3 regions of the Pseudomonas sp. S32 genome follow, and region 1 is predicted to be linked to each of the others. Evidence: riboswitches for the same ligand, from Rfam matches in the RefSeq annotation. Region 1 holds a riboswitch; each other region holds the start of a gene.

What was found. Region 1 has a riboswitch for cobalamin ahead of cobW (cobalamin biosynthesis protein CobW). Riboswitches for the same ligand answer to the same signal wherever they lie in the genome.
Region 2: another riboswitch for cobalamin. It lies ahead of IAE38_RS13885 (ABC transporter substrate-binding protein); the one in region 1 lies ahead of cobW (cobalamin biosynthesis protein CobW).
Region 3: another riboswitch for cobalamin. It lies ahead of IAE38_RS13895 (TonB-dependent receptor); the one in region 1 lies ahead of cobW (cobalamin biosynthesis protein CobW).

Annotation. Positions count from the first base shown of each region.
Region 1 is NZ_JACVVF010000005.1:126,505-133,982, forward strand. It holds gene IAE38_RS04590 (ATP-binding protein) at 1-731, opposite strand, end outside; gene cobN (cobaltochelatase subunit CobN) at 733-4,494, opposite strand; gene cobW (cobalamin biosynthesis protein CobW) at 4,498-5,565, opposite strand; cobalamin riboswitch at 5,666-5,876, opposite strand; gene IAE38_RS04605 (ATP-binding cassette domain-containing protein) at 6,080-7,478, shown strand, end outside.
Region 2 is NZ_JACVVF010000022.1:27,641-35,118, reverse strand. It holds gene IAE38_RS13890 (DUF1624 domain-containing protein) at 22-1,188, shown strand; cobalamin riboswitch at 1,215-1,413, shown strand; gene IAE38_RS13885 (ABC transporter substrate-binding protein) at 1,527-2,537, shown strand; gene IAE38_RS13880 (FecCD family ABC transporter permease) at 2,534-3,553, shown strand; gene IAE38_RS13875 (ABC transporter ATP-binding protein) at 3,559-4,338, shown strand; gene IAE38_RS13870 (pseudoazurin) at 4,356-4,790, shown strand; gene IAE38_RS13865 (OprD family porin) at 4,787-6,124, shown strand; gene IAE38_RS13860 (hypothetical protein) at 6,119-6,391, opposite strand; gene IAE38_RS13855 (GNAT family N-acetyltransferase) at 6,523-7,020, opposite strand; gene IAE38_RS13850 (hypothetical protein) at 7,149-7,478, shown strand, end outside.
Region 3 is NZ_JACVVF010000022.1:35,420-42,897, forward strand. It holds gene IAE38_RS13895 (TonB-dependent receptor) at 1-1,935, opposite strand, end outside; cobalamin riboswitch at 2,043-2,249, opposite strand; gene IAE38_RS13900 (outer membrane beta-barrel protein) at 2,411-3,157, shown strand; gene IAE38_RS13905 (GNAT family N-acetyltransferase) at 3,209-3,778, opposite strand; gene lpxO (lipid A hydroxylase LpxO) at 3,799-4,698, opposite strand; gene thpR (RNA 2',3'-cyclic phosphodiesterase) at 4,856-5,401, shown strand; gene IAE38_RS13920 (AraC family transcriptional regulator) at 5,431-6,336, opposite strand; gene calA (vanillin reductase) at 6,517-7,478, shown strand, end outside.

The DNA.
Region 1 (7,478 bases):
GCACGCAAGCCGTCGACCCCGGCGGCGTAGCAGCGTTCGGTAATCAGCGCCAGGGCGTGGTCGTCAAGCGGGATAGCAGCCAGGGCCTGGCGCGCCGCCTGGCAGCGCTCGCGCAACTGCATCTGAGCCTGCGCCCAGTGGCTGCAAAAAGCCTGCGGATCACTGTCGAATGCCAGGCGCCGACGGATGATCTGCTGGCGTGCCTGGGGCTCCGGCAACCCTTCAAGGGCCACGTTCAGGCCAAAGCGGTCGAGCAACTGCGGCCGCAACTCGCCTTCTTCCGGGTTCATGGTGCCGATCAGCACGAAACGGGCACTGTGGCGGTGAGAGATACCGTCCCGTTCGACACGGTTAGTGCCACTGGCTGCCACATCGAGCAGCAGGTCCACCAGGGTGTCGGGCAGCAGGTTCACTTCATCGACGTACAGCACGCCACCGTCGGCCTGTGCCAGCACGCCCGGCGAGAACTGCGCCTTGCCCTGCCTCAGTGCCGCATCGAGGTCCAGCGTGCCAACCAGGCGCTCTTCACTGGCACCCAACGGCAACGTCACGAATGGCCCTTCACCGAGCAGGTCGGCCAGGCCACGGGCCAGGGTGCTCTTGGCCATGCCACGCGGGCCTTCGATCAATACGCCGCCGATCTTCGGGTCGATGGCAGTTAGGCACAGGGCCAGCTTCAGGTCGTCGGCCCCCACCACGGCCGCCAGGGGAAATTGCACGGGTTCACTCATTTCAAGCCTGTTCCTCGCCATCGAGCAGTTGTTCTTCCAAAGCCTCGCGGTAATCGCCCGGCGCCTGCCACAGCCCACGCTGCTGGGCCTCGAGCAAACGTTCGGTGAGGTCGCGCAGGGCTTCGGGGTTGTGCTCGCGCATGAAATCGCGGGTTGCCGGGTCCAGCACATAGGCGTCAGCCAGCGATTGATAATGGTGGTCGTCGATCAGGTGCGTGGTGGCGTCGAACGCGAACAGGTTGTCCACGGTAGCTGCCATTTCGAACGCACCCTTGTAGCCGTGGCGCTTTACGCCGTCGATCCACTTCGGGTTCAACGCGCGTGCGCGGATGACCCGGTTGAGTTCTTCCTTGAGCGTGCGAATACGCGGCCGGTCAACCTGGCTGTGGTCACCGTGGTAGCTCGCCACCGGCGCCCCAACCAGGGTTTCGGAGGCCGCCAGCATGCCACCCTGGAACTGGTAGTAATCGTTGGAATCGAGCAGGTCGTGCTCGTGGTTGTCCTGGTTTTGCAGCACCGCCTGCACACGTGCCAGCCGCTGGGCAAACTGCGCCCGGGCTGGCGTGCCTTCGTCGCTGGCGCCATAGGCATACCCGCCGTGGTTCAGGTACACCTCGGCCAGGTCTTCGCGGGTGTGCCACAGCTGCCCGTCAATGGCGTTCTGCACCCCGGCGCCATAAGCACCGGGCTTGGCCCCGAATATACGCCAGCCCGCCTGGCGTGCCGCCTGCTCGGCGCCCACGCCCTGCGCCTGCAAGGTTGCCCGTTCGCTGCGCACGCGGGCTGCCAGCGGGTTGAGGTCGTCGGGTTCGTCCAGCCCGGCCACCGCTTGCACCGCGGCGTCGAACAGGCGGATAAGGTTGCCGAACGCATCCCTGAAAAACCCTGACACGCGCAGAGTGACGTCAACCCGCGGCCTGTCCAGCAGGCTCAGGGGCAGGATTTCGAAATCGTCCACGCGCTGGCTGCCCGTGGCCCACACGGGCCGCACGCCCATCAGTGCCATGGCCTGGGCGATGTCGTCACCGCCCGTGCGCATGGTCGCCGTGCCCCACACCGACAGGCCCAACTGGCGCAGGTGGTCGCCATGCTCCTGCAGGTGCCGCTCAAGGATCAGGTTGGCGGACGCGAAGCCCAGGCGCCAGGCCGTCGTGGTGGGCAGGTTGCGCACGTCCACGGTATAGAAGTTACGGCCCGTTGGTAGCACGTCGAGCCTGCCACGGCTGGGCGCGCCACTGGGCCCGGCCGGCACGAAGCGGCCGGCCAGTGCCGCCAGCAGGCCGTGCACTTCTGCTGCGCCACAGGCGTCCAGGCACGGCGCGACTGATTCGCGCAGGGCCTCGATCACCTGATGCACGGGCTGCCACAGGTCCACATCCGGGTAGGGGACTACGCCTTCCAGCGCTTGCTCGATCATGTGCAACGCCAGTAATTCCAGGCGCTCGCGGGTGTCGCCGCAGGTGCGCCACGGCGCCTCGCACATGCCCTGCAACTGGGCTGGGCGCGCGCCCTGCCAGGGCTCACCCAAGTCGCAGTCGAGCGGGTCGAACCCCGGTACCAGCACCTTGGCCAGGGCCCGTAACAGGCTGGCGTTGCCACCCCGGCCATCTGCGCGCTCCACCCGCAGCAGCGCCAGCAGTGTGTCCAGGCGCAGCCGGCCCTGAGGCGATTGGCCGAAGACATGCAGGCCGTCGCGGATCTGCGACTCCTTGAGGTCGCACAGGTAGGTGTCCAGGCGAGGCAACCAAACGCTCGCATCGTCCAGTTCCCCCTCCAGTTGCAGTTCCCGGTCGATATGGTTGGCCTTGACCAGTTCGAGGATGTCGCGCTGCAACTCCCGCGCCCGGCGAGGGTCCAGCAACTGCGCTTCGTAGAACTCGTCCGCCAGTTGTTCCAGGTGGCGCAGCGGGCCGTAGGTTTCGGCCCGGGTCAGGGGCGGCATCAGGTGGTCGATGATCACCGCGTGGGTGCGGCGCTTGGCCTGGGCGCCCTCGCCCGGGTCATTGACAATGAACGGGTAGACATTCGGCAGCGGGCCGAGCAAGGCATCTGGCCAACAGGTTGCCGACAGCCCGACCCCTTTGCCAGGCAACCACTCGAGGTTGCCGTGTTTGCCAACGTGGATCACCGCATCGGCGGCGTAGACGTGACGCAGCCAGAAGTAGAAAGCCAGGTAACCATGAGGGGGCACCAGGTCTGGGTCGTGGTACACCGCACTGGGGTCCACTTGGTAGCCCCGCGCCGGCTGGATGCCGACGAAGGTCAGGCCAAAGCGCAGGCCGGCCACCATCAACCGGCCGCTGCGGTACATCGGGTCCTGCTCGGGTGGGCCCCAACGCTCCAGCACAGCCTGCCGGTTGGCCTCGGGCAGGCGCTCGAACGCGGCCAGGTAGTCGGCCATGCCGAGGCTCTGCGCGCAGGGCCGCATGTCGAGCTGGTCCAGGTCGTTGGTGACGCCGCCAAGCAGCGCATGAATGAGTTGTGTGCCGCTGCCGGGCAGATCCGCCAGGGGGTAGCCCTCGGCGCGCAGCGCCTGGAGGATAGTAAGCGCGGCAGCGGGCGTGTCCAGGCCTACGCCGTTGCCGATGCGGCCATCGCGGGTCGGGTAGTTGGCCAGTATCAGCGCCACACGCTTCTGGCCGTTGGGCAAACGCGCCAAAGCCACCCAGCGCCTGGCCAGTTCGGCGACAAAGTCCATGCGCTCAGCGTGGGCGCGGTAGCACACCACATCTGACTGGCTGCGCTCGCTGTGCCAGGCCATGTCCTTGAAACTGACCGGGCGGGTAATGATGCGCCCGTCCAGTTCAGGCAAGGCAATATGCATGGCCAGGTCGCGTGCCCCCAGCCCCTGCTCGCTGGCTTCCCAGCCTGGCTGGTTATCCTGCGCGCAAATCGCCTGCAGCACCGCTACGTCGCGCCGCAGTGGCCGAAGGTTTGGCCGCTCCGGGCTGGACAACGCGAACCCGGTGGTATTGAGCACCACCTCAGCGCCCACTTCATCCAGCCATGCCTCCACCTGCTCGAGGCAGGCGGGCTCTTTCAGGCTGGCAACGGCGATGGGTAGCGGGTTAAGGCCGGCGGCTTGCAGGCGTTGGCAGAACACGTCAATGAACGCGGTATTCGCCGCCTGCAAGTGAGAGCGGTAGAACAGCAACGGCGCGACCGGGTGCTCAGGGTGCCAGTGCGGGTACCAGTCCTCCAGCGCGGCGCTGCCCTTGGCCGGGTGATACACCGTGGTGCGTGCCAGGGGCTGTGGCTCATCCCAGGCATACTCGCGGCCCAGCCATTGGCTGGCCAGGCAGTGGAACAGGTTGAGGGCATTGGCCTTGCCGCCCTGGCGCAAGTAGTGCCAGAGGCGCTCGGCCTGCTCGCCCTGCACCGTGCCAAGGCCGGTCAGCTCGGGGTCGGGGCGATCATCGCCGGGCACCAGGATCAACTGCACGCCGCGGGCGGCCAGGCCAACCAGTTGCTCCACACCATATCGCCAGTAGCCGACACCGCCGTGCAGCGACACCAGGATCACCTTGGCGTGCTGCAGCACCTGGTCGACATACAGGTCAACCGACGCATGGTTCTGCACCTGCATGGGGTTGGCCAGGCGCAGCGTGGGGAAATCGTCAGGCAGTTGCTCGGCACTGTCGGCGAGCAACGCCAGGTGCGAATCGCCGCTGCAGAGAATCACCAGCTCGGCAGGTGTCTGGCCAAGGTCGGCAATGCTGTCGTCCGGCACGAAGCCGCCGGGCTGGGTCCGCAGCAAGTGCATGGGTCAGGCGCCCAGGGCCTGGCGCAAGCGGGCTTCCAGCTGGGCTGCATCCAGTTCCTGGCCAATCAGCACCATGCGCGTGACCCGCGGCTCATCAGCGCGCCACGCACGGTCAAAGTGCTTGTCGAAACGGGTACCCACCCCCTGCACCAGCAGGCGCATCGGCTTGCCAGGTACGGCGGCGAAGCCTTTGACACGCAGGATGCCGAACTCCACCACCAGTTGAGTCAGGGCCCCCAGCAGCAAGGCTTCATCGGCTTCAGGCAAGTCGATGGAAATGGAGTCGAAGGCATCGTGGTCATGGTCGTCATGGTCATCGCCGTCGTGGTGGCTGTCATGGTGCGTGCGGCGGCCGTCGATGTGCAATTCGGACTCCGCGCCCATGCCCAGCAGTACCTCCAGCGGCAGCTTGCCGCTGTTGGCCTCGACGACCTTCACTGCCGCTGGCAGCTCTTCGGCGACTTCGGCGCGGACCTTGGCCAGGCCCTCGGCATCGATCAGGTCGGCCTTGTTCAGGACCACCAGGTCGGCGCTGGCCAACTGGTCGGCGAACAGCTCGTGCAGTGGCGATTCGTGGTCCAGGTTAGGGTCGAGCTTGCGCTGGGCGTCAACCTGCTCCGGGTAGGCGGCGAAGGTGCCGGCAGCCACTGCCGGGCTGTCGACCACGGTAATGACGGCATCGACGGTGCAGGCGTTGCGGATTTCTGGCCATTGGAAGGCCTGGACCAACGGTTTGGGCAAGGCCAGGCCGCTGGTTTCGATCAGGATGTGGTCCAGGTCGCCGCGCCGCGCCACCAGTTCGCGCATCACCGGGAAGAACTCTTCCTGAACGGTACAGCACAGGCAACCGTTGGCCAGTTCGTAAACCCGGCCGGTGGCCTCTTCTTCGGTGCAACCGATGCTGCACTGCTTGAGAATGTCGCCGTCGATGCCCAGCTCGCCGAACTCATTGACGATGACCGCAATGCGGCGGCCTTGGGCGTTGTCGAGCATGTGCCGCAGCAACGTGGTCTTGCCCGACCCGAGGAAGCCGGTGACGATGGTGACAGGTAGCTTGGCCAGTGTTTTCATGTCGCGTTGCCCTTGGCAGAGTGGCGCGGGCATGCAGGACGACAGCCCGCGGCCATGCTGGCCGGGCGTGTTCGCCACCGGATCACCCCGCCCGGTTTAAAGTCGAAAACGTGTCGAGGCAGGTCTCCTGGCTTGCACCGTTCCAGCGCTCTGCAATGCGAACAGGCTGGGGGGATGACGCCTTCCCGCGCAGTGGCGCAGTGGCTGTGTCGATCCGTAAGGTGCTTACAGTTGCGGGGGCAGCCGCGGCTTGAACCGCGTTCCCGTCTTAGCTTCGGTCTGGCCGAAGAACCTCGAACCGGCAAGGCTACGCAGTGGCTGGCAGGTGGTCAACCACTGCCAGCCGTTGCTGGCGTGTCGATGCACTTTACCCTCTGCCGATTCTCCGCTAGGGTGGCCTTTCCCCTGCCACGAGGTGTTCGTCCAATGCGCCATTGATGCCGCCGTCTGTCCGACGGCCAGCCTTCAGCCTCCGGTTCGCTCCGGAGATGTCGCGGCATTCGTGGAGTTGCTCATGACCGACCCATCCATCCTGACGCTCGACAGCGTCACCCTGGCCTTGCCCGATGGCAGGCTGTTGTTCGACAACCTCAACGCCACTTTCGACCGCAGCCGCACCGGCCTGGTCGGGCGCAATGGCGTGGGCAAGAGCCTGCTTGCCCAGGTCATGGCCGGCCAGCGCGCGCCCAGCAGCGGTACCTGCCAGCGCCAGGGCCACGTGCATCTGCTGGGCCAGCAGGTAATCGAGCACAGTGCCACTGTTGCCGACCTGGCCCAGGTCGGCCCGGTGATCGCAGCCCTTCAACGCATCGAACAAGGCAGCGTAGATGCCGCAGACTTCGACACCGTGGGCGAGCGCTGGGGCGTCCGCGAGCAGTTGCAGGCACTGCTGCAACGCCATGGCCTGGGCCAGCTCGACTGGCGCACGCCTGCGCGCTGCCTGAGTGGTGGCCAGGCCATGCGCGTGGCGCTGATCGGGGCCTGGCTGAGTGACGCGGACTACCTGATACTCGACGAGCCCAGCAACCACCTCGACGGCCCTGCGCGCGCCGAGCTGCTGTGCATGATCAAGGCCTGGGACCGCGGCATGCTGGTCATCAGCCACGACCGCACATTGCTGGGGCACATGGCGCGTATCCTTGAGCTGTCCAGCCTGGGCCTGCGGGCGTACGGCGGGGATTACAACCACTACCTCGCGCAGAAAAGTGCCGAGGCAACCCACGCCGAGCAGCATCTGGCGCACCTTAAACGGCAACAACTTCGCCAGGCCCGTGACCGCCAGCAGCAGCGCGAAAACCTTGAGAAGGCCCAGGCCCGGGCGGGGCGCACCGCCAAGGTTGCCAACCAGGCCAAGATCATTGTCGACCGCCGCCAGCAGGTGAGCCAGGCCACACTTGGCAAACAGCGCCGCCAGCACCTGAGTGCCGAGCAGGCGATGCAGGCTGAAATCCGCACAGCAGCGGGTGATATCGAACAGTGCAGCGCCATCCACGTACACGCCCCTGCCCCACAGCGGCATGCCGGCCGGCAGGTGCTGGCGCTGCAAGACCTGCGCTTGCCCCACGGTACCCAGCAGCCTGTCACAGTGCGCATGCAGGTTGGCCAGCGGTTCGGCCTGGTGGGGGCCAACGGCAGCGGCAAGTCCACACTGCTGCGCATGATCGACGGGCAACTGCCCTCACCAGAGGGCAGCCTGGTGCTCACTGGCGAAGCCGCCCTGCTCGACCAGCATTGCACCCTGCTGAACGGCACCGACAGCGCGCTGCTACACCTGCAACGGGCCAACCCGGCACTCGACCAGGGCGAGCTGCGCAGCCGGCTGGCGCAACTGGGCCTGGACGCCACCCGCGTGGGCCTGCCCAGCAGCCTGCTCAGCGGAGGTGAACGCATGAAGGCCGCACTGGCGGCGATCC
Region 2 (7,478 bases), on a different contig from region 1:
TCACCTCGCCAGCGAAATTTCATGACAAGCGCAAACGCCACTCCCACCCTGCTCACCCAGCGCCTGCAAAGCATCGATGCCCTGCGCGGGCTGGTGATGCTGTTCATGCTTCTGGACCATGTGCGCGAAACGTTCTTCCTGCACAAACAGGTCAGCGACCCGATGGCCATCGACACCACCGAGCCCGCGTTGTTCGTCAGCCGCACCCTCGCCCACCTGTGCGCCCCGGTGTTCGTCCTGCTCACCGGGCTGTCTGCCTGGCTGTACGGCGAGAAGCACCAAGGCCGTGCCGATGTCGCGGCCTTTTTGTTCAAGCGCGGGCTGTTTCTGGTGGTGCTGGAGTTCACGCTGGTCAACTTCGCCTGGACATTCCAGCTGCCGCCCACGGTCATCTACTTGCAGGTGATCTGGGCCATAGGCATCAGCATGATCGGCCTGTCGCTGCTGGTATGGCTGCCACGGGCCGCTTTGCTGGCGCTGGGCGCGCTCATCATTGCCGGGCACAACCTGCTGGACGGCGTGCACTTCGATGCAGGGTCCGCTCTGCATGTGCCTTGGGCGATCCTGCATGACCGTGGCTGGCTGGAGGTGTCGGAGCACCTGCGCCTGCGCACCTCCTACCCGGTGTTGCCGTGGGTGGGTGTGATCGCCTTTGGCTATGGCCTTGGGCCTTGGTTTGGCCGCGCCAGCCAACCTGCTCAGCGTCAGCAACGCCTGCTGCTGGCTGGCGCAGGCACGTTGCTGGGCTTTGTGTTGCTGCGCCTGCTCAACGGCTATGGCGAAGCGCCCTGGGCGGCCTACCCGAATGTTGTGCAAACCCTCATGAGCCTGTTCAACATCACCAAATACCCCCCGTCGCTGTTGTTCCTGGCCTTGACGCTGGGTACCGGCCTGTTGCTGCTGCGCGGCTTCGAGCGCGCCGGCCAGGCCCGCTGGGTCGCTGCGCTGGCCGTGCTGGGGGCGGCGCCGATGTTCTTCTACCTGCTGCACCTGTACGTGCTCAAGGTGCTGTACCTGGCAGCGGTCGCTGTGTTTGGCCTGAACCAGGGCGCGTACTTCGGCTTCGACAGCATCGGCGCCGTTTGGGTGGGGGCGGCATTGCTGGCCCTGGCGCTGTACCTGCCCACCCGCGGGTTCGCCCGCCTGAAGGCGCGCAGGCGGGACATTGCCTGGCTGAAGTATTTCTAAAAGCGTTTCACCCGGCGGCGTGATGGTCTACCATGCGTGCCGCCGGTTTCCATCACGGAATCAATAGGGAATCCCAGGCCCCGTTCCACAGGGCCAAACGGAACTGCCCCCGCAACTGTAAGTGCCGAGCCTGCTCCCTGCATGCCACTGGGTCACACACCCGGGAAGGTCGGAGCCAGGCCATGACGCACCAGTCAGGAGACCTGCCGGCACCTATATCACCAACCGGCGGGGTGTCCGGGATGGGCTTTGCGTTTTGCCTTTTGCTACCGGCAGGGGCTCGGCGATGCCTGCCCGCACGTTCCTTCCGTGAACTGCCCGATAGGAGATCGCCCCGCATGCTGCCCCGTATTGCCACCCTGCTCGCCGGCCTGGGCTTCGCCGGCCTGGCCCAGGCTGCCGCTACCCACTACCCGCTGACCCTCGACAACTGTGGCAAGCCGCAGACCTTCGACCACGCGCCGCAGCGGGCCGTGACCATCGGCCAGGCCGGCAGCGAGATGCTCTATGCACTGGGGCTGGGCGACAAGCTGGTGGGCACCTCGCTGTGGTTCAACGACGTGCTGCCTGAGTACCAGGCGCAGAACGCCAAGGTACCGCGCCTGGCCGACAACGACCCCAGCTTCGAAGCCGTGGTGGGCAAGCGCCCGCAACTGGTGGCTACCCAGTTCGAGTGGATGATCGGCGCCCAGGGTGTGGTGGGTACCCGGGAACAGTTCGACGAATTGCGCATACCGACCTATGTGATGCCGTCGGACTGCGAAGGCAAGGACAACCTGGTGGGGGCCGATGGCACGCGCCTGCAGGCCTTTCAGGTAGACAGCATCTACAAAACCGTCAGCCAACTGGCCGAAATCTTCGATGTGCAAGACCGCGGCACTGCCCTGAACGCCGAGTTGAAAGGCCGGCTGAACAGCGCCCTGGAGCAGCTGGCGGGCAAGGACCTGTCGCAGACCTCGGCGCTGTTCTGGTTCTCCAGCGCCGACCTGGACATCGACCCCTATGTGGCCGGGCGCCAGGGCGTGGCCGACTTCATGCTGCGCACCCTGGGGGTACGCAACGTGGTCGAATCCACTGAAGAATGGCCGACCGTAGGCTGGGAAACCCTGGCCAAGGCCAACCCGACCTGGTTGATCGTCGCACGCATGGACCGCCGCCGCTTCCCGGCCGACGATTACCAGAAAAAACTCGAATTCCTGCGTAACGACCCGGTCACCCGCAACATGGATGCGGTGAAAAACGGGCGCATCATCGTGCTGGATGCCGAGGCCATGCAAGCCGGCATCCGCCTGTTCCGTGGCCTGCAAACCCTGGCGACGGCGTTCGCCAGCGGTCACGCAGCCCAGTGACCAGCCGCCTGCCCTTCACCGCCGTGGCGGCCGTGGCCGCCCTGCTGACTGCCTTGCTGGCAGGCACCGCCATTGGTGAAAGCAACCTGTCACCCAGCCTGGTTGGCCAGGTGCTGGCCAACCACCTGTGGCAGGCGGGCTACGCAGTGGACCCGATTGATGCCGGCATTGTCTGGAACTACCGCCTGACCCGTACCCTGGTGGCTGCAGCCTGCGGCGCTGGCCTGGCGACCTGCGGGGTGATTCTCCAGGCCCTGTTGCGCAACCCGTTGGCCGAGCCCTACCTGCTGGGCCTGTCGGCAGGTGCCTCGACCGGCGCGGTGCTGGTCGGCTTGCTGGGCCTGGGCAGCATGGCGTTGAGCATGTCGGCAGGGGCATTCATAGGCGCTCTGGCGGCATTCGCCCTGGTGCTGGTACTGGCCCGGGCCGCCAGCCCGGCCGGCAACAACGCCCAGGTCATTTTGGCGGGCATTGCCGGCTCGCAGCTGTTCAACGCCCTCACCGCCTTCCTCATCACCAAGTCGGCCACCGCCGAGCAGGCGCGGGGCATTCTGTTCTGGTTGCTGGGTAACCTGAGCGGTGTGCGATGGCCGTCAGTGTGGCTGGCGGTACCGGTCGCAGTGCTGGGTTTGCTGGTATGCCTGTGGCACCGCCGGGCGCTGGATGCATTCACCTTCGGCGCCGATTCTGCGGCTTCACTGGGCATTCCGGTGCGGCGCACGCAGTTGCTGCTGATCAGCTGCGCGGCACTGGTAACGGCGGTGATGGTATCGATCGTGGGCGCCATCGGTTTCGTCGGCCTGGTCATCCCCCATGCCCTGCGTTTGCTGTTGGGCCCCGGTCACGGGCGCCTGCTGCCCGCCAGCGCACTGGGCGGCGCATTGTTCCTGGTAGCGGCCGACATTCTTTCGCGCACGTTGATTGCCGGGCAGGTCATCCCCGTGGGGGTGGTGACTGCGCTGATCGGCGCGCCGGTGTTCGCGCTGATCCTGGTCGCAAGACGGGGGCACTCGTGACAGCCATGGCCCCCGCGCACATCGCACCGCTGAGCTGCCAGGGCCTGGGGCTGGACCTGGCCGGCAACACCGTACTGGACGCCCTCGACCTGACCGTGCACGCCGGCGAGACCCTGGCTATCGTCGGGCCCAACGGCTCCGGCAAGTCCTCGCTGCTCAAGCTGCTGGCCGGGCTGCGCAAGCCCACCCGCGGCAGCGTACAGCTGATGGGCCAACCGTTGGCACAGGTGGCCAGGCGCCAGATCGCCCAGGCCCTGGCATTGGTGGAGCAACAGGCTGACACGCTCGATGCGATCCGCGTGTTCGATGCCGTTGCCCTGGGCCGCACGCCATGGTTGTCGGCGCTTGCACCGTTCTGCGCAAACGACCGTGCCATCGTCGAACAGGCGTTGGCCGACGTGGATGCCCTGCACCTGCGCAGCCGGCTGTGGGGCGCGTTGTCTGGTGGTGAACGCCAGCGCGTGCATATCGCCCGCGCCCTGGCCCAACAGCCGCGCCTGCTGCTGCTGGACGAGCCCACCAACCACCTGGATATCCAGCACCAGCTAAGCCTGTTGCACCAGGTGCAAGCCTTGCAGGTGACCACGGTGGTGGCCCTGCATGACCTCAACCAGGCCCTCACCTGCCACCGTGTGGCGGTGCTCGACAAAGGCCGCCTGGTTGCCTTGGGCAAGCCGCTGGAGGTGCTCACGCCCCAGCGCCTGCTCGACACCTTCGGTGTGCATGCCCACTACCTCACCGACCCCTACGACGGCGCGCGCATCCTGCGCTTTCGCGCCCCTTGAACCAGGAAGTTCTGCCCATGTCGTTGCACCCTGTTGCCTTGCTGCTCGCCAGCGCCCTGCTCGCCTCCGCAGCACTGGCCGAGGTTCACGAAGTAAAAATGCTCAACCGCGGTGAGGCGGGGGCGATGGTCTATGAACCTGATCACCTGCGTATCGCACCGGGCGACACGGTGCGTTTCGTACCCACCCAGAGCGGGCACAACGCGGCCAGCGTGCCGGGTTTGATGCCAGAGGGCGCTACGGCTTTCAAGAGCAAGCTCAACCAGGTCTTCGAGCAGCGCTTTACCGTGCCGGGCTTGTACGGCGTGCAATGCATTCCGCACCTGGCAATGGGCATGGTCATGCTCATCCAGGTCGGTGACGTGACCGAGGCCGCGGTGCCGGCAAGCCTGCCGGCGAGGGCCAAGGCGCGCTTCGGGGCGCAACTGCAACAGCTGGTGGCCGGCCAGTGAGAAGGTTGTCACTGGCGCTGCTACTGGTGGCGATAGCCCCCTGGGCACAGGCCGAAAATGCCCAATCCCAAAGCCAGGGTTTTGTCCAGGACGCCAGCTGGAGCGTGCTCAACCGCAGTGTTTACGACCTGCGCGATTTCAAGCATGGCGGGCGCAACGGTGCCGCGCGCAATGCCTACAAGCCGCGCAACGAGCGTAACGGCAAGGCGGAAGAATGGGGCTACGGCCTGATGGGTACCTTCCAGTCTGGTTTCACCCAGGGGCTGGTGGGGGTGGGCGTGGATGCCCACGCTTACCTGGGCGTCAAGCTGGACAGCGGCGGCGGCCGGGCGGGCAAAGCGCGCCTGCTGGCCGTGGACAACGACGGGCACCCGCAATCTGATTACAGCCGCGCAGGCGCCGCCGTGAAGCTGCGCATCGCCAACACCGTGCTCACCTACGGCGAGCAGCGGGTGAAAACGCCGGTGTTCAGTGCCTCCGACAGCCGTCTGCTCCCGGAAACCTTTACCGGGTTCTTTCTGGCCAGTGAGGAACTGGAGGCGCTCAGGCTGGTGGCCGGGCATTTCACCGAAAACGCCGACCGCAATGCCTCCAGTCATGGCCGGGGCTTTGCAGTCAATTACTCCAATGGCCGCCAGGGTAACCAGGTCGACCTGGCCGGCGCCATCTGGTCAGCCAGCCCTGCCTTCAGCGCCAGCCTGTACACGTCGCGGTATGAAGACACCTGGAACCAGCACTACCTGGGCAGCACCCTGAGCCATGCCCTGGACGAGCAGCGCGGTGTCAGCCTGGACCTTAACCTGTACCGCACCACCGACACCGGCAAGGCACTGTCGGGGCGTATCGACAACACCACCTGGAGCCTGGTTTCGCGCTACGACCAGGGGCCTCACGGCTTCAGCCTGGGCTGGCAGCAGGTGCATGGGGACACACCGTTCGACTACGTCTCGCGGGGCGCCATCTACATCGCCAATGCGGTGCAGATGTCCGATTTCAACGGGCCAAACGAAAAGTCCTGGCAGGCGCGCTACGACCTGAACATGGGTGCCTACGGCATCCCGGGCCTGGCGCTGACGGCCCTGTACGTACGCGGCTTCGGTATCGACGGCACCGGGGTAGACCCGGCAGGTGGCTATGCCTATCTGGGCTACGGCAAGGGCGGCAAGCACTGGGAGCGTGACCTTGAGGCCCGCTATGTAGTGCAGGGCGGCCGGGCCAAGGGCGTCACCTTCTCGGTCCGACACAACGTGCACCGGGGTAACCAGGCGCAAGCCGAGCTGGATGTCGACCAGCTTCGGCTGGCGGTGGAATGGCCGTTGTCCGGCGGGTTATGAAAGGGGTGGCTGGCTGTACGCCAGGTCGGCGAACGCGGCTTCGAGCTCCGCATCGACATGGCCGGCGGCCCTCACGCGGGTGTGCAGGTACTGCCTGACCGTGTTGGGCCAGCGCCCTTCCCGATGCGCCGCATTGATCAGGTTCCGGGCATCCTGCCGGGTGGCACCGCGCCACAGGTCCATCAGCCTGTTTTCAAAATCATCGGAGGTCCACCCCTCCAGGCGTGCTTCGAATTCGTCCAGCAACTTGAGCTTGTACAGGGCCATGTGTGGCATCGTCCTTCTCCCTCTGCAGCGATGAAAAATCCATGTCCTGGGAGGGTAAGCACGGCCTGGCAGGCAAGGAAATGAACGCGTGGATCACTGCCGCCAGGCTTGTGTAGGGCAATTCCGTAGGTTCAGCGCAGGGGCAGCTGCATGTGGGTGGTCTGCCACACCGGGTCTTGTTCAACGTCCACCACGCTGAAACCCTGGCGCTCCCAGAAGCGGATGGCGCCGGGCAGAAATGGATGGGTGTGCAGGTACAGGCAGTCTACCCCTTGCGCCTGGGCTTGCAGACGCAACCTGGCGAACAGCGCTGCTGCCAGGCCGTGCCTGCGGTAGGCCGGCAAGACGAACAGCCGCACCACCTCGACCACCTGCTGGGCGCGGTAGCAGAGCTGGGCAAAGCGGTGATCGTAGGGCAGGTAGCCAACCACGGCCACCAGGCGCCCGCCGTCCCGCGCCTCCAGAAAACAGCCAGCGCCGTCCAGGTACGTGCTGGCGAAGTGCGCCAGATCATGGGGCAAGGGCGTGCCGGCGAGCATCGGGAACAATTCGCGGCGGGCCGCTTCGACGAACGCCACCACTTCATCAATGGCGTCGCGTGGAACAGGTTGCAGGGTCAGGTCGGGCATGGGGCAGCCACCAGGCAATGGAGGCCAGGTTCTACCCCAGCCGCGCGGCCAAGGCAAACGACAAGGCTCGTCGGCGTTGCGCAGACACCGTTATAATCGCCAGCCTCACAGCCCGACCAGGCCACGCCATGCCTTGCCTCAACAAGTTGCTGTTGCCCCTGCTGCTGGCCCTCGCCGTTACCGCCTGCGATCAGAAACCCACCCGTGAAGAGCAGATCCTCGCGCGGCTGCCGCTGCAGGAGGCCTATACCCATAACATCGAGCGCATGGCTGGCCTGCTCGGGCGCACCCACCCCCGGTTGACACAGGCAAGCATCGAGCAGGTGCTGCGCAAACACCTCACGGTCGAGGACCAGCGCCAGGACCTGTTTCGGCTTTACAGCGAGAAAAACTTCAGCGATGCAGAGTTCGACACGATCGTCACGGCGCTGCAGGACCCGGCCAAGGCACGTGCTCTG
Region 3 (7,478 bases), on a different contig from region 1:
GGCGTTGTTGGCATAGCGTTCATCCACAAAGCGCGCCCCGATGCCGGCCTGTACCTGCTGGCCCAGGCCTTTGCTCAGCCACAGGTTGGCGGTGCGCCTGGGCACGTTGACCGGGCGGTTGCCCGAGCGGTCCAGGTTCACCCCACCGACGTTTTCGTCGAACTGGTCATAGCGCGCCCGCAGCAACGCGGCGTTGGCCGACACCTGCCATTGGTGCGCCAGCGCTAGTTCCAGGGTGGCTTCCAACCCGTCGGAGGTCTGCTGGCCTGCCTGCTGTTGTTCGTGGGTGAGCGGGTCATCCACCAGCAGCTTCTTCTTGACGATGTGGTAGGCCGCCAACGTCCATTCGCCCTGGCCGTTCCAGAACCGTTGCTTCAACCCCACCTCGGCCTGCCGGGCTTCGGTGAGGGCGTAGTGCATCTGCGAAGGGCGCAGGCTGATCAGGTTGTCGACGCCGTCCTGGCTGGTGGAATACTGGCCATATACCGCTACCTCCTCGCTGAGTGCATACACCAGCCCCGCGCGCCAGTTGCCGCCCTGCAAGCTGCGGTCGCTACGGCTGCCATCCACCAGGTTGTTCCGGTCAATGTGGTTCTGATCCCGCCTCAGGCCAGTCACCAGTGCCAGCTTGTCGGTCAGTTGCAGGCGGTTCTCGGCAAACAGGGCAACGGTGTGTGTGGTCGAAAGGGTCTGTGGCCGCAACGGCGATGCACTCTGGAACGGCCCTGGGCGGGGCTGCCACGGGTCGATGTAATCACCGCCGATATCGTCATAGGGCGCGTTGCTGTCCACATTGAACCGGACCTTGTTGTACTCGGCGCCGATCACCGTCTTGCTCGGCAGGCCAAACAAGGCGTGATCGAAATCGAAGGTCTGGCGGTCGCCGAACTGTTCCTGGTTGTGGCGGATCTGCAGGAAGCTGCCACGCAGCAACTGGCCTTGCTCGGGGGCCCAGCGGTAGTCCTCGGCGTTGCGCCACTGGCGACGGCTGTTGATGTAGTACAGCTGGTTGCTGGCGCCGACATGATCGTTCAGCGACCACTCGCTGGTCAGCCGCGTCCATTGGTCCACGTAGTGCTGCTGGTCATTCTGCACGTTGTAGTTCTTGCTGCGCAGGCTGCTGCGGTAGTGGCCGTCGATCAGCGGCGTGCCGTAGTAATTGGCTGGCCTGGCGTCACCGCGGTCGTGGGCGAGGGTGAAGCTGAGGTCTTCACTGGCGTCGAAGCGCAGCGCCATGCTCAGGGCCTGGCTACGGGAGGGGGTGCGGTCGACCCAACCGTTGCCTGCTTGCTGGTTCAGGTTCAGCCGGTAGCTCAGGCGTTCGCTCAGGCTGCCACCGCTGTCCAGGCCCACTTGTTGGCGATCCCAGGAGCCATACCCCACACGCAGGTGGTTGCGCACCTCGCCGGCAAGGGGTTTCTTGGGAATCACGTTGACCACCGCGCCGGTCGCCCCTTCGCCGTGCAGCACGGATGCCGGGCCGCGGATCACCTCGATGCGCTCGACCATCCACGGGTCCACCGGGAAGGTCTGGGTGCCCGCCCCGGTGTACAGGCGTGCGCCGTCGAACAAGGTCATGACCGAGCCGTGGCCGGTGAAACCACGGGCAGACAGCCCCGTGCCGCCATCGCCTGGTGAGCCGATGAAGGTGATGCCGGGCGAGCGCGTGACGGCCTCCTGCACGGTGGCATTGTTGCGCTGTTGGATCTCGGCGGTGCCAAGGGTGCTGGTACTGGCCGGGGTTTCCAGCGGGCTGAGGCCAAGGCGCGACCCTGCCTGGCTGGGCGTTGCCAGGTTGGCGGCCGCGCTGTCATAGGCACCTGTGACCGCCGTGGAGGGCAGGGCCAGGGCCGCTGCCGGGAGCGTGTCGGCCTGGGCCGGCACGGCGACGGCCAGGCAGGCCGCCAAGGGGTGTAGCTTGAAAGTACGGGACATGTCGTTCCACTGCTGCAGGAAAGAAGGAATCCCGGTGGAATACACGCAAAGGCGCACCTGGCACGCAGACGCGCGCAGGCACTGGCCTGCGCCCGCCCACCGCGGGTTGCCATAAGGAGCTTCAGGCCGGTCTCCGGGCTTGCGAGGGGCAAGAACCTTTCACCTTCCCATGCAGGTGCACAGTGGTGTGTCGAAAGGTTCGCTCGCTTACCGTTGCGGGGGCAGCGCCGGACTTGTCGTGGATACACGACGCACCGGCTTCCCGTTTCACCCTGCGCACGGCGGCGCAGGACACCTGAAACTGGCGCGCATCTGACCATTGAACAGCGCGGGCGTCAAATGCGCGGGTTGTGGGCCTTCAGAGGGCCTTTGAACGGCGTTCGCGTTTCAGGTGTTTTTATTTCGAACTTTTCTGAACAGGCAGCGCTCGAAGCGCTCGTGCACAACCCGTCAATACGTCATGGAGACTATTCGCATGTCTGCTCGTAACCTGCTGCGCCACACCTGCCTGCTCGCCTTGGTCGCTGCCCCGCTGGCTGCCACCGCAGCGCCAAGCACGGACCCGCTGTTCACCCTGGGCCTGCTGGGCTCCTACGACAAGTTCAAGTTCGAAGGCGGCAGCGAAACCGACAAGGATCACATGGGCCAGGGCGGTGTATTTGCCACCTTCGGCAACAAGATGACTGCCGAATCCGGCTTCATCTACCAGATCGGCGCAGAGGCCAAGTACGGCAAGAAGAACGACAACAAGCTCAAGGAAGCTCAGGCTGATCTGGACCTTGGCTGGCGTGCGGCGCTGGACGCGCGCAACTTCGTCGACGTGACCGTCGGCGGCGGCTACAGCTGGTCGCGCTACGAACCTGAGATCAACGACCTGGACACCAAGCTCACCCTCAAGTCGCCGTTCGCCAAGGCCGCGCTGGGCTACAACCACCAGTTCGACGCCTCGACCCTGCGCGTGGAAGTGGGCGCCCGTCACACCCTGGACGGCCGCGCACGGCTGAAAGTGGATGACTTCGGCAGCGACACGGTTGACCTGAAGGACCGCACCAACCCCTATGCTGAAGTCACGATGCTGATGAACCAGCAGGGCGCCATGCCGGTGCAGGCCGGTGTGTACTACACCCGCACCGAGTACAAGCTGGACGATAACTCGCCGGTTGCCGACAACACCAAGCTCAAGCGTGACGAGTTCGGTGTAAAAGTGGGCCTGGCCTTCTAACCCAGGTGCCCGGCCCCGCTGAACGTTGCGGGGCCGGCGCGGCTGGCGGTGCTACCGGCCGCGTCTGCGTGACACCCGCGCCTCGATGTTCTTGCGCCCGATCAGCAGGGGCGGGGTTTCCACCACTGGCTCATCGGCCAGCCACTTGTACATCACCAGGCAGTCCACCAGCCCCAGGTGGGCATGGCGATAAGCCTTGGGCAAGCGGCCTACCGTTTCGAAACCCAGCTTGTGCCACAGGGCAACGGCCACCTCGTTGCTGGCGACCACCGAGTTGAACTGCAGGGCCAGAAAGCCCTCCTGGCGCGCCAGTTTCTGCGAATGCTCGCACATGGTACGCGCCACTCCGCGGCCACGCGCCTGCGGCGTGACCACATAGCCGCAGTTGCCCACGTGCGCCCCGGGCCCTGCGGCGTTTGCCTTGAGGTAGTACGAGCCCAGCAGTTCTCCGTTTTCCTCTGCCACCCAGGTATGCAGGGGCAGCTCCAGCCATAAGTGGCGGCCTTGCTCAGGGCTCATGTGCGGGTCAAGCGCATAGGTTTCCCGGGCCCGCACCGTGGCCTGCAGGGTGGGCCAGAAGCGCTCGAAGTCGTCTGCGGTCATCGGGCGGATATGGATCATGCGGTTACTCCAAACGGCCTTCAGATGTAGATGAACACCAGCACCACCGCGGCGACCACAGCCCATTTTTCAAGGTAGTAGCGCGTGCGGTTACGCTTTTTCAGCGCCTTGCCGCGCTCGCGGATCTTGTAGATGCGGGTGAACAGGCGGTTGATGCCACCGGTCTTGTCACCGGCATCGTTCGGCGCGGCGGCCGCTGCCATCACATTGCGGCTGAACCAGCGGTTGAACGCAGTAGCCCAGCGGTACTTGAGGGGGCGCTCGACGTCGCAGAACAGGATGATGCGGTTGTGCTCGGTGGTGTTGGCGGCGTAATGGATATAGGTTTCATCGAAGACCACCCCCTGGCCATCGCGCCAGGAGTACTTCTGGCCGTCCACGTCGATGTAGCAGCCGTCATCGTTGGGCGTGTCCAGGCCAAGGTGGTAGCGGTACGAGCCTGCATACGGGTCGCGGTGGCGCACCAGCTTGGCCCCTGGCGGCAGGGTGGCGAACATCGCGGCCTTGACCGTGCCGATGCCTTGCAGCAGTTCAGTGGTGCGCGGGCACAGGGTCATTGCCGACGGGTGGCTCTCGCCGTACCACTTAAGGTAGAAGCGCTTCCAGCCGGTCTTGAAGAACGAATTGAAGCCCACGTCATCGTAGTTGTCAGACTTTTTGATCTCGCCAACCTGCAGCAACTGCTGGGCTTCCTCGCGGATCTCCTGCCAGTGGTCCTGCAGCGGCTGCAGCTCCGGGAAAGCTTCAACGGGCAGGTAGGGCCTGGCCGGATGCTTGGAGAACAGGTACAGGAAGCTGTTGACGGGGGCCAGGAAGCTGGAATGGTCGCCCAGCTGCCGCGTCAGCTTGTGACGAACCCGACCCCGCAGGTGAACGTAGGCGATCGAGAGGGCGAAGATAAGTACGAGTGCAATTTTCATGGACGTTTACTTGTCGAAAAATGGCCATGCGCCATGGCATAAGCCCGCCAGCATAAACAATCGCCAAGGCAGTTTGTACTTATTGTTACGAAACAGCCGGGCGACTTAAGTGTAGTGATGGGGGTGTTACCCACGCCCCGAAGGTCAAGGAGATCGTATGGCTCAGGACACCCGCCTTAGTGGCAGCCCGTTCAAGCGGCTCTTTTTTGCAGTGCCGGTGGGGGACGCCCAGCGCCGCGATCTGGCCGCTTGGCGCCGCGGTCTGGCCCTGCGTAACGGCAAGCCGGTGCCGGCTGCCAACTTCCATGTGACGCTGCTGTTTCTGGGCGATGTGGACGCTGCCCTGGTGCCCTCGATCTGTGCAGCGGTGGACCAGCTCGCCCGCCCGGGCAGCGCGCCCAGGCTGCTGCTCGATCGCTTGCAGGTGTGGCAGAAGGCTGGCGCACTGGTGCTGGAAGCGCAGAGCACCCCGCCGGCCCTGTTGCACCTGGTGTATGGCTTGCAGCAGGCCCTGTTGCCATTGGGGTTGCAGGTGATCAGCCGGGATTACCGCCCGCACCTGACGTTGTCCAGGGATTATCGGGGGCAGCCCCCGGAAGCGCCCACCGCCCCGGATTTCTACCTGTTGACGCGGGAGTTTGTGCTCTACGAGTCGCGAAAGGGGGCCTACACCCCGTTGGCGCGGTGGTCGTTGGCCGGGTGAACCCGGGTGGGTGCTGTGTGTGCAGCAGGTCAGACCGGCAAGCTCTTGTACGGCAGCTCTTCCCCTGGGCTGTGCTCGAACTGGCGCTTGTATTCGCGGCTGAACTGCGACGTGCTCTGGTAGCCCACCCGATGCGCAGTCTGCGCCACCCCCAGCCCTTCGCCAATCAGCATCTGCTGCGCCTTGAGCAGCCGCAGGCGCTTCAGGTACTGCATGGGCGCCATGTCGGTGCAGCGCTTGAAATGCTCGTGGAACGTCGACACGCTCATATTGGCCCGTGCGGCGAGGGTCTCGACGTTCAAAGGCTCGCTGTAATGCTCGCGCAGGTGAGCCAGCGCCGCACCGATGCGCGCGAAGTGCCCTTGCTGCTCCACCAAAGCCCGCAACACCCCGGCCTGCGGGCCGCGCAGGGCGGTGTACAGCACCTCGCGGACCCGCGCCGGGCCCAGCACCTTGGCGTCCAGCGGGTCCTGCAGGCAGTGCAGCAGGCGCTCCACGCTGTCGCGCATGGGCGCGTCCAACGCCGCTGAGGTCATCGACTGGGGTGTCTGGGCCTGCACCACACCGCCCGCCGGCAAATCCATGCGCTGCACCAGTTCACTGAGCACCGAGCGGTCGATGTCCACGGCCACGCCCAGCAATGGCGCTTGGGGCGTGGCGAAGGTTTCGCACATGAACGGTACCGACAGCGCCTGCACCAGGTAATGACCGGCGCCATATTCCAGCGTGCGCGGCCCCAGGCGAGCCAGCTTGCTGCCCTGGGCCAGGATCATCAGGCTAGGCTCGTAGATTTGCGGGCTGCTGGCGACGTAATGGTCCCAGCTCAGCACCTGCACCTGTGGCAAATGGGTAGGGACGAACCCCGGGCGCGTGGCCAGGCGGCGGATCAGCGAGCAGAGCGGCGCATTGGCGTCGACGTGGCGGGTCAGTTGCATGGAGCACCAGGGCAGAGAATCGGACAGTACGATGATCGCAGATTGACAGCCCGGCGCCACATGCAAAACCGGATTCCCGGAGAATCAGGCATGCATGCCGGAGGATCAGCTGTGGGCGAGGGGGCGTCGAGCAAGCAAAATGGCTCGCCTGAATCGTTTCACTTCACTGCGAGGCCCAGTATGTATACAGCCATCGGTTACGCTGCCCAAACCCCGACCAGCCCACTGGCACCCATGACCTTCGAGCGCCGCAGCCCGCGCCCGGATGACGTCGCCATCGAAATCCTCTACTGCGGCGTTTGCCACTCCGATATTCACCAGGCCCGTAACGAGTGGGGGATTGCCGTGTACCCCTTGATGCCTGGCCACGAGATCATCGGCCGTGTCACGGCGGTGGGCGACCAGGTGAGTGGGCACAAGGTGGGTGACCTGGTGGGTGTGGGCTGCATGGTCGATTCCTGCCGCCACTGCGAGGCCTGCGCCAAGGACCTGGAGCAATACTGCCTCGAAGGCCCGACCATGACCTACGCCACCCCGGACCGGGTGGACGGCAGCAATACCATGGGCGGCTACTCCAGCAGCATCGTGGTCAGCGAACACTTCGTGGTACGCATCCCCGACGGCATGGACCTGCCCAGCGCAGCGCCCATCCTGTGCGCTGGCATTACCACCTATTCGCCGCTCAAGCACCACGGCGTAGGCCCCGGGCACAAGGTGGGCATCCTTGGGATGGGCGGCCTGGGGCACATGGGCATCAAGCTGGCCAAGGCCTTGGGTGCGGAAGTGACCCTGTTCACCCGCTCTGCGGCCAAGGCAGCCGAGGCTCGCCGCCAGGGCGCCGACCATGTGATCGTGTCGAGCGATACCGAGCAGATGAGCGCGGCGGCCGGCCGCTTCGACTTCCTGCTCGACACCATCCCCGTGCAACACGACCTCAACCCCTACCTGGAAACCCTCAAGTTCGATGGCGTGCACATTCTGGTGGGCCTGATCGAGCCCATCGACCCCGCCGTGCACGCAGCCAACCTGGTATTGAAACGCCGGGTACTGGCCGGCTCGTTGATCGGCGGCATTGCCGAAACCCAGGAGGTGCTGGAGTTCTGCGCCAAGCACGACATCCGTTGCGATATCGAGATGCTGGA